DNA from 2 places in the Niveibacterium sp. genome. Region 1 is predicted to be linked to the other one. Evidence: predicted binding sites of a transcription regulator. Region 1 holds the regulator's gene; the other holds the start of a gene.
What was found. Region 1 encodes LexA, which represses DNA repair genes until DNA is damaged. Its sites were predicted from a motif close to ACTGTATNTANATACAGT; they were not measured.
Positions count from the first base shown of each region.

Region 1 (4,414 bases):
GCTTGCCGGCGAGAAAACCCATATACAGTCTCCTTGTTGCAGACCCGGGATTATATCGGAGGTCTGTGCTTAACCCTTAACCCTGTCACGGCCGCAATGAAGGGCGGTTGATGCAGGTATATGAATTGCTGGAAGCCTTGGTGAAAGCTCTTTCGAACGAAGCAATTGCGCTTCGGCACGATCTTCTTGAGTCGGTGTTGCTGGCATCTCAGCCCTTTTGGCGCGAAATGCCGTTCCGCGTTGAGCGCCCGCAATGGGTGAATGACTATCCGGATTTGGACGACGCGCTGCAACGTATGCCTGCGGAGAGGCTTGGCGCGTTGCTCGATGATAACCGGGCCCTGGTCGAGTGGTTGGGGGATCGCGTGGCGGTTCCCGGCTACGGCGCTGATTTGCTCGACGTGCCGGCTCTTCCGCGAGAGACCGTGGGGTCGTCACTGCGTTCCGCGTGGGGCGTGCCAGGCAGGAAGCGGGCGCAGATCGAAGCCTTTGCCGCGGCGACCGCGAGTCTGAAAGACCCCGTCCTCGAGTGGTGCGCCGGCAAGGGGCATCTGGGGCGCTTGTTCAGCTTGACGCACGGTGTGTCGGTGACATCGCTGGAGATTGACGCAGAGCTATGTCGTGCAGGTGAAGCGCTTGCGTCCCGCGCTGGCGCGAGCACGCAAGCGTTTGTCGTGGCCGATGCCTTCTCCCGCGATGCTGCGAAACTGGTGTCCGGGCGTCACGTGATGGCCTTGCATGCCTGCGGTGATCTGCATCGCGACCTAGTCGTCGCTGCGACGACGCAAGGCTCTGCGGGACTCGCTGTTTCGCCCTGCTGTTATTACCGCCTACGTGAGGCGCGATACCAACCCTTTTGCACATCCTCACGTTTGGAGTTGTCGCGCGATGACTTGCACCTTGCGGTCACAGAAACCGTGACAGCACCGGGGCGAGGTGTGCGAGAACGCGACCGTGCAGCCCAATGGAAGCTCGCGTTTGTGGCGTGGCGTGAGACGCAGACGGCGGCGGGCTATCAGACTTTCAAGCCAGTGCCTTCAGCCTGGCTGTCGCAGCCGTTCGCTGAATTCATTTCGCGGCTCTGCGAACGAGAAGGTTTCGCGAGTCCTCCGTCTCGAGCCTTGGCGGATTTGCTACAACAAGGCGAGCGTCGATTTGAACTGATGATGCGGCGCTCGGTGGTGCGGCTTGCGTTCCGTCGTCTGCTTGAACTTTGGTTGGTGTGCGATCTCGCGGAGCCGCTGATTTCGCACGGTTTTGACGTGTCGCTTGGTGTGTTCTGCGACCGCAAGCTGACGCCGCGCAATCTGATGTTGAGGGCGACGGCGCCCGCATGAGTTGGCGGGGTAACTGATGGGCGTGCGCAGTCAGCGCCGCGGGGCAGTGCTTTCACTCTTGCTTACAATGTCGCGCTGTCGATAGGCGAGCCAGCGCGAGCGCCAGAAGTACGCCGAGAGGGCAGCCAAAGCGACGCTGGCGAGTAACCAGTACGTGACGTTCTCCCAGAACACCAGCGGGTCGCTGGCGATACTGAAGTGATGCTCGATCGGCTGGCGGATCGTGATGCTACCGGTGATCAGTGCCCGAGCGGCCTTCGATGCTGGCCATGCTGCGGGGAGCAAGCTGGCGAGTACCGCCGCACAGGCACTGACGATGTCGGCTGTATTGGCAGGCCGTTGGCGACCCGGACGGATGTTGCTTTCGACGCGCCAGTACAGCGCACTGACGAAACAGATCAAAGCGCCAAGTGGCAGGACGATGAGCCCAAGCCCGAAGGCTGTTGCAGCGCCGAGAAAAGTCGCGCCATCAAGCGCTGCGATATGCGACCACAGCGGTGCGAGTTGCCAGGCAAGCAGCGCAGAAGGTGTCGCAAAGATCAGCGTTAGCAGGAATAAACGTTTGCTACGGGCAAGCAATTGCTCGCCGCTAACGATTGCAATAGGGGCTTGCACGGTGAGATATCAATGAACGCCGTTGCGGATCAGTCCCACAACAATGCCTTCAAGTTCGAATTCGTCGGGATGGGGATCGATTGGCGCGAAGTCAGGGTTTTCGGCCAGCAAGCGAATTTTGCCGCCGCGACGCTCCAGTCGTTTCACGGTGACGTCGTCACCGAGCCGCGCAACGACAATCTGGCCGTTGCGCGCGTCAGGGGTGCGATGCACAGCGATCAGATCGCCATCCAGAATGCCCGCATCACGCATCGAAAGGCCTTTGACCCTCAGGAGGTAGTCTGCTGCCGGGGCGAACATTGCCGGGTCCATGTCGAGGCGCTTCTCGAGATTCTCGCTGGCGAGAATCGGACTACCGGCGGCGACTCGGCCGACGACCGGTAGGCCGGTTTCCTCGAGCAGGCGGATGCCGCGCGCGCGTCCTTCTTCCATAGCGATCGCGCCTTTCCGGGCGAGCGCTTTCAGATGTTCCTCTGCGGCATTTGGCGAACGGAATCCGAATGCCTCACAGATTTCGATGCGCGTCGGCGGTCGGCCTTCGGTGCGAACGGTGCGCCGGATGAGGTCGAGGATTTCAGCTTGGCGTGGGGTGAGGTCGGATGCGTGCGTCATGACTGTATTTTTGTACAGAACGCGGTGTAGTGCAAGCGCACTCACGGGATCAGCACAGCGGCGCCTTGCAGGCTACCGGCGCGCAGTTGCGCCAGTGCATGGTTCGCGCGCGCAAGCGGGAAGCGGGTGACTTCGGTGTGCACCGGATGTTGGCGCACCAGCTCAAGGAATGCCGTGCCGTCGTTGCGCGTGAGGTTGGCGACCGAGCGGATCTGGCGTTCGCCCCAGAGCGCGGCATAGGGGAAGCCGGGAATGTCGCTCATGTGGATGCCCGCGCAAACCACAACCCCGCCTTTGCGCAGCGCGCCAAGCGCTGTGGGGACCAATGCGCCAACCGGGGCGAAGATGAGTGCAGCGTCGAGCGGCTCGGGTGGCGTGTCGTCCGAACCGCCCGCCCATGTGGCGCCCAGCGAGCGGGCGAACTGCTGGCTATCGAGGTCGGTCGGCCGTGTGAATGCATAGACCTCGCGCCCCTGTTGGCGGACGACCTGAGCAACGATGTGTGCGGCGGCGCCGAAACCGTAAAGCCCGATGCGTGATCCGTTTCCGGCCATGCTCAGCGCGCGATATCCGATCAGGCCGGCACACAGCAGCGGGGCGAGCGATGCGGCCTCGACTCCATCCGGGAGCGCGAAGCAGTAGCGGGCGTCGGCGACGCAGTGCTCGGCGTAGCCGCCGTCGATCTGGCAACCGGTGAAGCGCGCCTGGTCGCACAGATTCTCGCGGCCGCTCACGCAATACGCACAGCGGCCGCAGGTCCAGCCAAGCCACGGTACGCCCACGCGCTGGCCGCGGCTGAAGTCACCAACGCCTGCTCCGACAGCCTCCACTCGCGCGACGATCTCGTGTCCCGGTACGATGGGCGTGTGCGCGTGCGGCAGTTCGCCGTCGACCAGATGAAGGTCGGTGCGGCAAACGCCACAGGCTTCGACGCGAAGGAGCAGTTGGCCGTATGCTGGCTGCGGCAGCGCGCGCTCGATTTCGACGAGCGGCTGATTCGGGTGTTGCAGTTGCATTGCGCGGGACGTGCGAACCATGAGATCTCCTGGTGGCGGATGCTTGTGGTGCAGCGTGGCTTGATCTAATCCTAGTGGACTTGCGGGCGCATGGCGCAGGAGGTGCGGCATGGAGTGCGGCGTCGGGGCAGATCGACTTCCGGTAGAATCCGGCCCACACCCGGGAGGCACAGCATTGGCTCCGGGCTGCGTTGCGCCGCACTTCGTGCTGCCCGACGCGGACATGGAGACTTTCGACCTGCGTGACGCGATGCAGCGTGGCGTGGTCGTGCTGTGCTTCTACCCTCGTGATGGAACACCTGCCTGTACGCGGCAGGCGATTGAATTCAGCGACCACGAAGACGACTTCCTCCGCGAAGGGGCCGCCGTCATCGGGATCAGCCCGGACGATTGCCTGACGCATGCCGCGTTTCGCGATGAGCATGGGATTTCGATCCGCCTGCTGTCCGATCCCGACCTGGAAGTGTGCCGACTCTATGGGGTGCTGCACCGACGTGAAGGTTGTGAGCGCGATACCGTGCGTCGCACGACCGTCCTGATCGATCGCGCCGGTGTTGTGCGTCACCTCATCGATGACGTTCAGCTACGTGGGCACGCAGCCGAAGTACTCAAGCTTGTTAAAGAAATCGCAAGGAACAACTAATGGAAATCGTAAAGAACGCCGTCGTTACCCTGAACTACACCGTACATGATCCGGATGGCAACATGATCGACGACGGCAAGAACCCGCTGGTCTACCTGCATGGTGGTTACGACGCCATCTTCCCGCACCTGGAAGAAGCGCTTCACGGCAAGTCGGTCGGCGAGCAGGTCGTCGTCAAGCTGCAGCCCGAA
Region 1 covers NZ_JAYRDJ010000001.1:240,234-244,647, forward strand. The annotation lists gene fabI (enoyl-ACP reductase FabI) at 1-22, opposite strand, end outside; gene ACE3P0_RS01085 (methyltransferase) at 111-1,337, shown strand; gene ACE3P0_RS01090 (hypothetical protein) at 1,368-1,952, opposite strand; gene lexA (transcriptional repressor LexA) at 1,962-2,564, opposite strand; gene ACE3P0_RS01100 (zinc-dependent alcohol dehydrogenase family protein) at 2,606-3,601, opposite strand; gene ACE3P0_RS01105 (peroxiredoxin) at 3,804-4,223, shown strand; gene ACE3P0_RS01110 (peptidylprolyl isomerase) at 4,223-4,414, shown strand, end outside.

Region 2 (4,414 bases), on a different contig from region 1:
GTTGTTCGGCTTGCTCAATGCGGCGGTCGCGCTGTGGGCGGTGGCGGTGTTCCGTGCGCAGTTGCCGCAGGCGCGTCTGGTCGTGGTGCAGTGCGCGGTCACGTTGGCGGTGATTGCGGCTGGTTTTGGCTTCGCCGGGCGCTTTACCGGCTGGGCCGAACAGCAGATGTACCAGGACCCGATCCTCTACACCCGCACCACGCCGTACCAGCGCATCGTGCTGACGCGCTGGAAGGACGACCTGCGCCTGTTCCTCAACAACAACCTGCAGTTTTCGTCGGCCGACGAATACCGCTACCACGAGGCGCTGGTGCATCCGGGTCTCGCGAGCCTGCCGTGGGCGCGCCGCGTACTGGTGTTGGGCGGCGGTGACGGCCTTGCGGTGCGCGAGATCCTGAAGTATCCGCAGATCGAGCATGTCACGCTGGTCGATCTCGATCCCGGCATGACTTCGCTGTTCCGCGATGCGCCGGCGCTGCGTGCGCTCAACGGCAATGCGTTTCACTCGCCCAAGGTGCAGGTGATCAACACCGATGCCGGGCGCTGGCTGGAGGACTCACGCGAGCGTTTCGATTTCGTCGTGGTGGATTTTCCCGACCCGTCCAACTTCGCCGTCGGCAAGCTCTACACCACCGCGTTCTACCGGCTGCTCGCCCGCCACGTGGCGCCCGAGGGGCGCGCGGTGATCCAGGCGACCAGCCCGTTCTACGCACGCAAGGCCTACTGGACGGTGGTCGCGACGCTGGAGGAGGCGGGCTTTCAGACCGCCCCCTACCATGCGTTGGTGCCGTCCTTCGGCGAATGGGGCTACATCCTTGCGGGGCGGTTGCCCTACGAACCGCCCGCCGCGTTGCCGGTGCCCACGCGGTTTCTCGATGGCGGCACGCTGGCGGCGATGTTCAGCTTCTCGCGCGACATGGATCGCGTTGCCGCCGAGCCGAATCACCTGAACAGCCAGAACCTCGTGCGGACCTTCGAGGACGAGTGGCGGCACGCGATCCGCTGAGCGCGGCGGTGTTCTAGTGCCGGCGTTCGCCCGAATCGCTGCCTCGAACCCACGGATCGTTCGGCAGGAAGGGGTTACGCGGAGGTAGCGCTGCGGTGCAGCGGTCGTGCAGCTTCAGCAACGCGCGTAGCACCGGCTCCGGGAAGCCCTGGCGGCCGCAGCGGGTATCGGTGATCAGGCTGTCTAGGTAGTCCAGCGCGGCGAAGGGCTCGCGCCAGATCAACGCGAGCCGGTTCGCTACATGGGGGAAGCGTTCGGCGAGCAGCTCGGCATTGTCATCATGCGTTTCCGCAAGCCAATACTCGGCCAGCGGGCTCAGGTGGATCCGCGCGTCGCGGCTGTGGTCGTAAGCCCCCTTGCGCAAGGGCGGCACAACGCGCCGCAGATCAGCATCGAGCGACGCCCGTGCATCGTCGTGGTTGACGGTTTCGAAGGGCATGATGTGCATCGCAGCCTCCACCGGCTATGACTGGTGGATACAGTATGGACAAGCCTGCGGGGTCTTGCCGGGCAAATCGAGGCGGATTCGGCGCCTGTTTTTGATGGCCTGGGCCGACATCCAGCGGGGCGCGCCAGCATCGGCGCGCTGACTGCGCTGCGCGTCCGAGGGTGTATATTCATACACCTTTTGTCGTCAGGTCTGTTCATGTCCGCCGTCGCCCAAGCCCCTGCCGCATCTGCGTCGCGCCTCAACCCCGAGCAGAAAGCCGCCGTCGAGTACGCCGACGCCGCGCCGCTGCTGGTGATCGCCGGCGCCGGCTCGGGCAAGACCAACACGCTTGCGCACCGCGTGGCGCATCTGGTGCTGGGCGGGGCGGACCCGGCGAGCATCCTGTTGCTCACCTTCTCACGCCGGGCGGCGGTGGAGATGACGCGTCGCGTTGAGCGTATCCTGGGCAGCGCCAGTGATGATCCGGCGCTGGCACGCGCAGCCCTGAGCTGGGCCGGCACCTTCCACGGCATCGGCGCGCGCCTGCTGCGCGAGTACGCGGAGCGGATCGGCCTTGGGCCTGCCTTCACGATTCACGACCGCGAAGACTCGGCCGATCTGATGAATTTGGTGCGGCATGAGCAAGGCCTGTCGGCGAAGGAAAAGCGCTTCCCGACCAAGCAGACCTGTCTCGCGATCTACTCGCGCGTCGTGAACACCAGCGCGCCGCTCGCCGATGTGCTGCGCGACGCCTTCCCCTGGTGTGCGATGTGGGAAGAGGATCTGAAGAAGCTCTTCGGCGCTTATGTGGCGGCCAAGCAGCGTCAGGATGTGCTCGACTACGACGATCTGCTGCTCTACTGGGCACACATGGCGGCCGAGCCGACGCTGGCCGCCGAGCTGGGCCAGCGCTTCGCGCATGTGCTGGTTGATGAGTATCAGGACACCAACCGCCTGCAAGCCTCGATCCTGCGGGCGCTCAAACCGGATGGCCACGGCCTCACCGTGGTTGGTGACGACGCGCAATCCATCTACGCCTTCCGCGGCGCCACGGTGCGCAACATCCTCGACTTCCCCGCCGAGTTCGCGCAGCCGGCGAGGGTGGTCACGCTGGAGCGCAACTACCGTTCTACGCAGCCGATCCTTGCTGCCTCGAACGCGGTGATCGGGCTTGCCGCCGAGCGCTTTACGAAGAACCTGTGGAGCGAGCGGGCCGCCACCCAGCGCCCGCAGCTGGTCACCGTGCGCGACGAGACCGACCAGGCGCGCTACGTGGCGACGCAAGTACTCGCGCGCCGCGAAGAGGGCGTGGCGTTGAAGAAACAGGCAGTGCTGTTCCGCGCCGCGCATCACAGTGCGCCGCTGGAAATCGAACTCACGCGCCGCAACATCCCCTTCGTGAAATTCGGTGGGCTCAAATTTCTCGAAGCGGCCCATGTGAAGGACATGCTCGCGGTGCTGCGCTGGGCCGAAAACCCGCGCGACCGCGTCGCCGGTTTCCGCGCGGTGCAGCTGATGCCGGGCATCGGCCCGAAGAGCGCGGCGCGCATCGTGGATCTGCTCGAAGCCGCGAACGACCCGGTCGCCGCGCTGGCCGACTTCGCGCCGCCCGCATCCGCCGGCGAGGCTTGGGGCGAGCTGCCCAAGCTCCTGGGCGACTTGCGCCTGCGCGCCGCCTGGCCGGCCGATCTCGAACGCGTGCGCCGCTGGTATGCGCCGCATCTCGAGCGCAAGTACGAAGACGCCGCAATCCGTGAGGCGGATCTGCTGCAGATGGAGCGCATCGCCGCCAGCTACCCGAACCGCGAGCGCTTCCTCACCGAGCTGACGCTCGATCCGCCGGACGCCACCAGCGATGAATCCGGCGTGCCGCTGCTCGACGAGGATTACCTGATCCTGTCGACGATCCATTCGGCAAAGGGGCAGGAGTGGGAGTCGGTCTACCTGCTCAACACGGTGGACGGCTGCATTCCCTCAGACCTTGCGACCGGCAGTAGCGCCGAGATTGAAGAGGAACGCCGCCTGCTCTATGTGGCGATGACGCGCGCGAAGGACGCATTGCATCTGCTGACGCCACAGCGCTTTTACGTTACGCAGCAAAGCGGTGGCGGCGATCGTCATGTCTACGCGCAGCGCACCCGCTTTATTCCGCCGGGCGTGCTCGAGCACTTCGAGCAGGCCGTATGGCCGGTGGCCGGAAGCAGCGCAGCGGGGGCTGTTACGCCGCCGCCGCAGGCTGTCGTCGATATCGCCGCGAAGCTGCGCGGGATGTGGGGTTAGGCGAGTAGGGCGACTAACGGCTGATCCGCAGCGAGGGCTCGGCGTCGCCGGCTGAGATGCTGCTGGCGACCAGCGGATCGCCCCCGAGCTGTGACATGCCCAGCGCGTGCGCGACGAAGACGGCTTCGAGTGCCACGATGACGAGCGGCAGGGCGAGGCCGGAGACGCTGGTCAGCTGAGCGCGTAGCGCGAGACGGGTGCGCTCGCCGCGGCCGAGGCGGTGTTCGGTGGGCATGTCGAGCACCGCGAGGCGCTGGTCATTGCGCGACGGGGATTCGAGGTTGCGCAGCGTGTCGGCATGGCGCAGGCGGAACTCGTCGAGGATGTGCGACGAGATCGCGCCGGGGCCGACGTCTTCGCACACCTTCTCGAACTCGCGCCCCAGTTCGCGCAAGCGGTCGCCGCATTCAAGCAGCACGCGTGCGCGCAGTGCATGGTTGGCTGAGGCCACCAGCACCACACATACCAGCACCGATACGCCGAGGAAGATCTGCAGCAGGTTCAGCACGTTGGGGGCAAGCGCAAGCCGCACGCCGGCGTTCTGCAGAAGCGGGATCAGGATCAGGCCGAGCGACAGCGCGATCAGCGTTGCCAGCCAGGCGCGCCCCTGGCGCTGCAGGCGCAGCCCGGCGTGCGAGCGGCTGCGGGCGGAGGTGCGGATGGCGAGCAACTGGCGCTGCGCAGAATTCGCGCTCAGT
Region 2 covers NZ_JAYRDJ010000019.1:2,869-7,282, reverse strand. The annotation lists gene ACE3P0_RS13245 (polyamine aminopropyltransferase) at 1-1,006, shown strand, start outside; gene ACE3P0_RS13240 (hypothetical protein) at 1,020-1,454, opposite strand; gene ACE3P0_RS13235 (ATP-dependent helicase) at 1,653-3,716, shown strand; gene ACE3P0_RS13230 (SLATT domain-containing protein) at 3,730-4,414, opposite strand, start outside.
Region 2: ACE3P0_RS13235 (ATP-dependent helicase) is a predicted target of LexA. The motif match lies at 1,615-1,632, and genes of this name have one in related genera.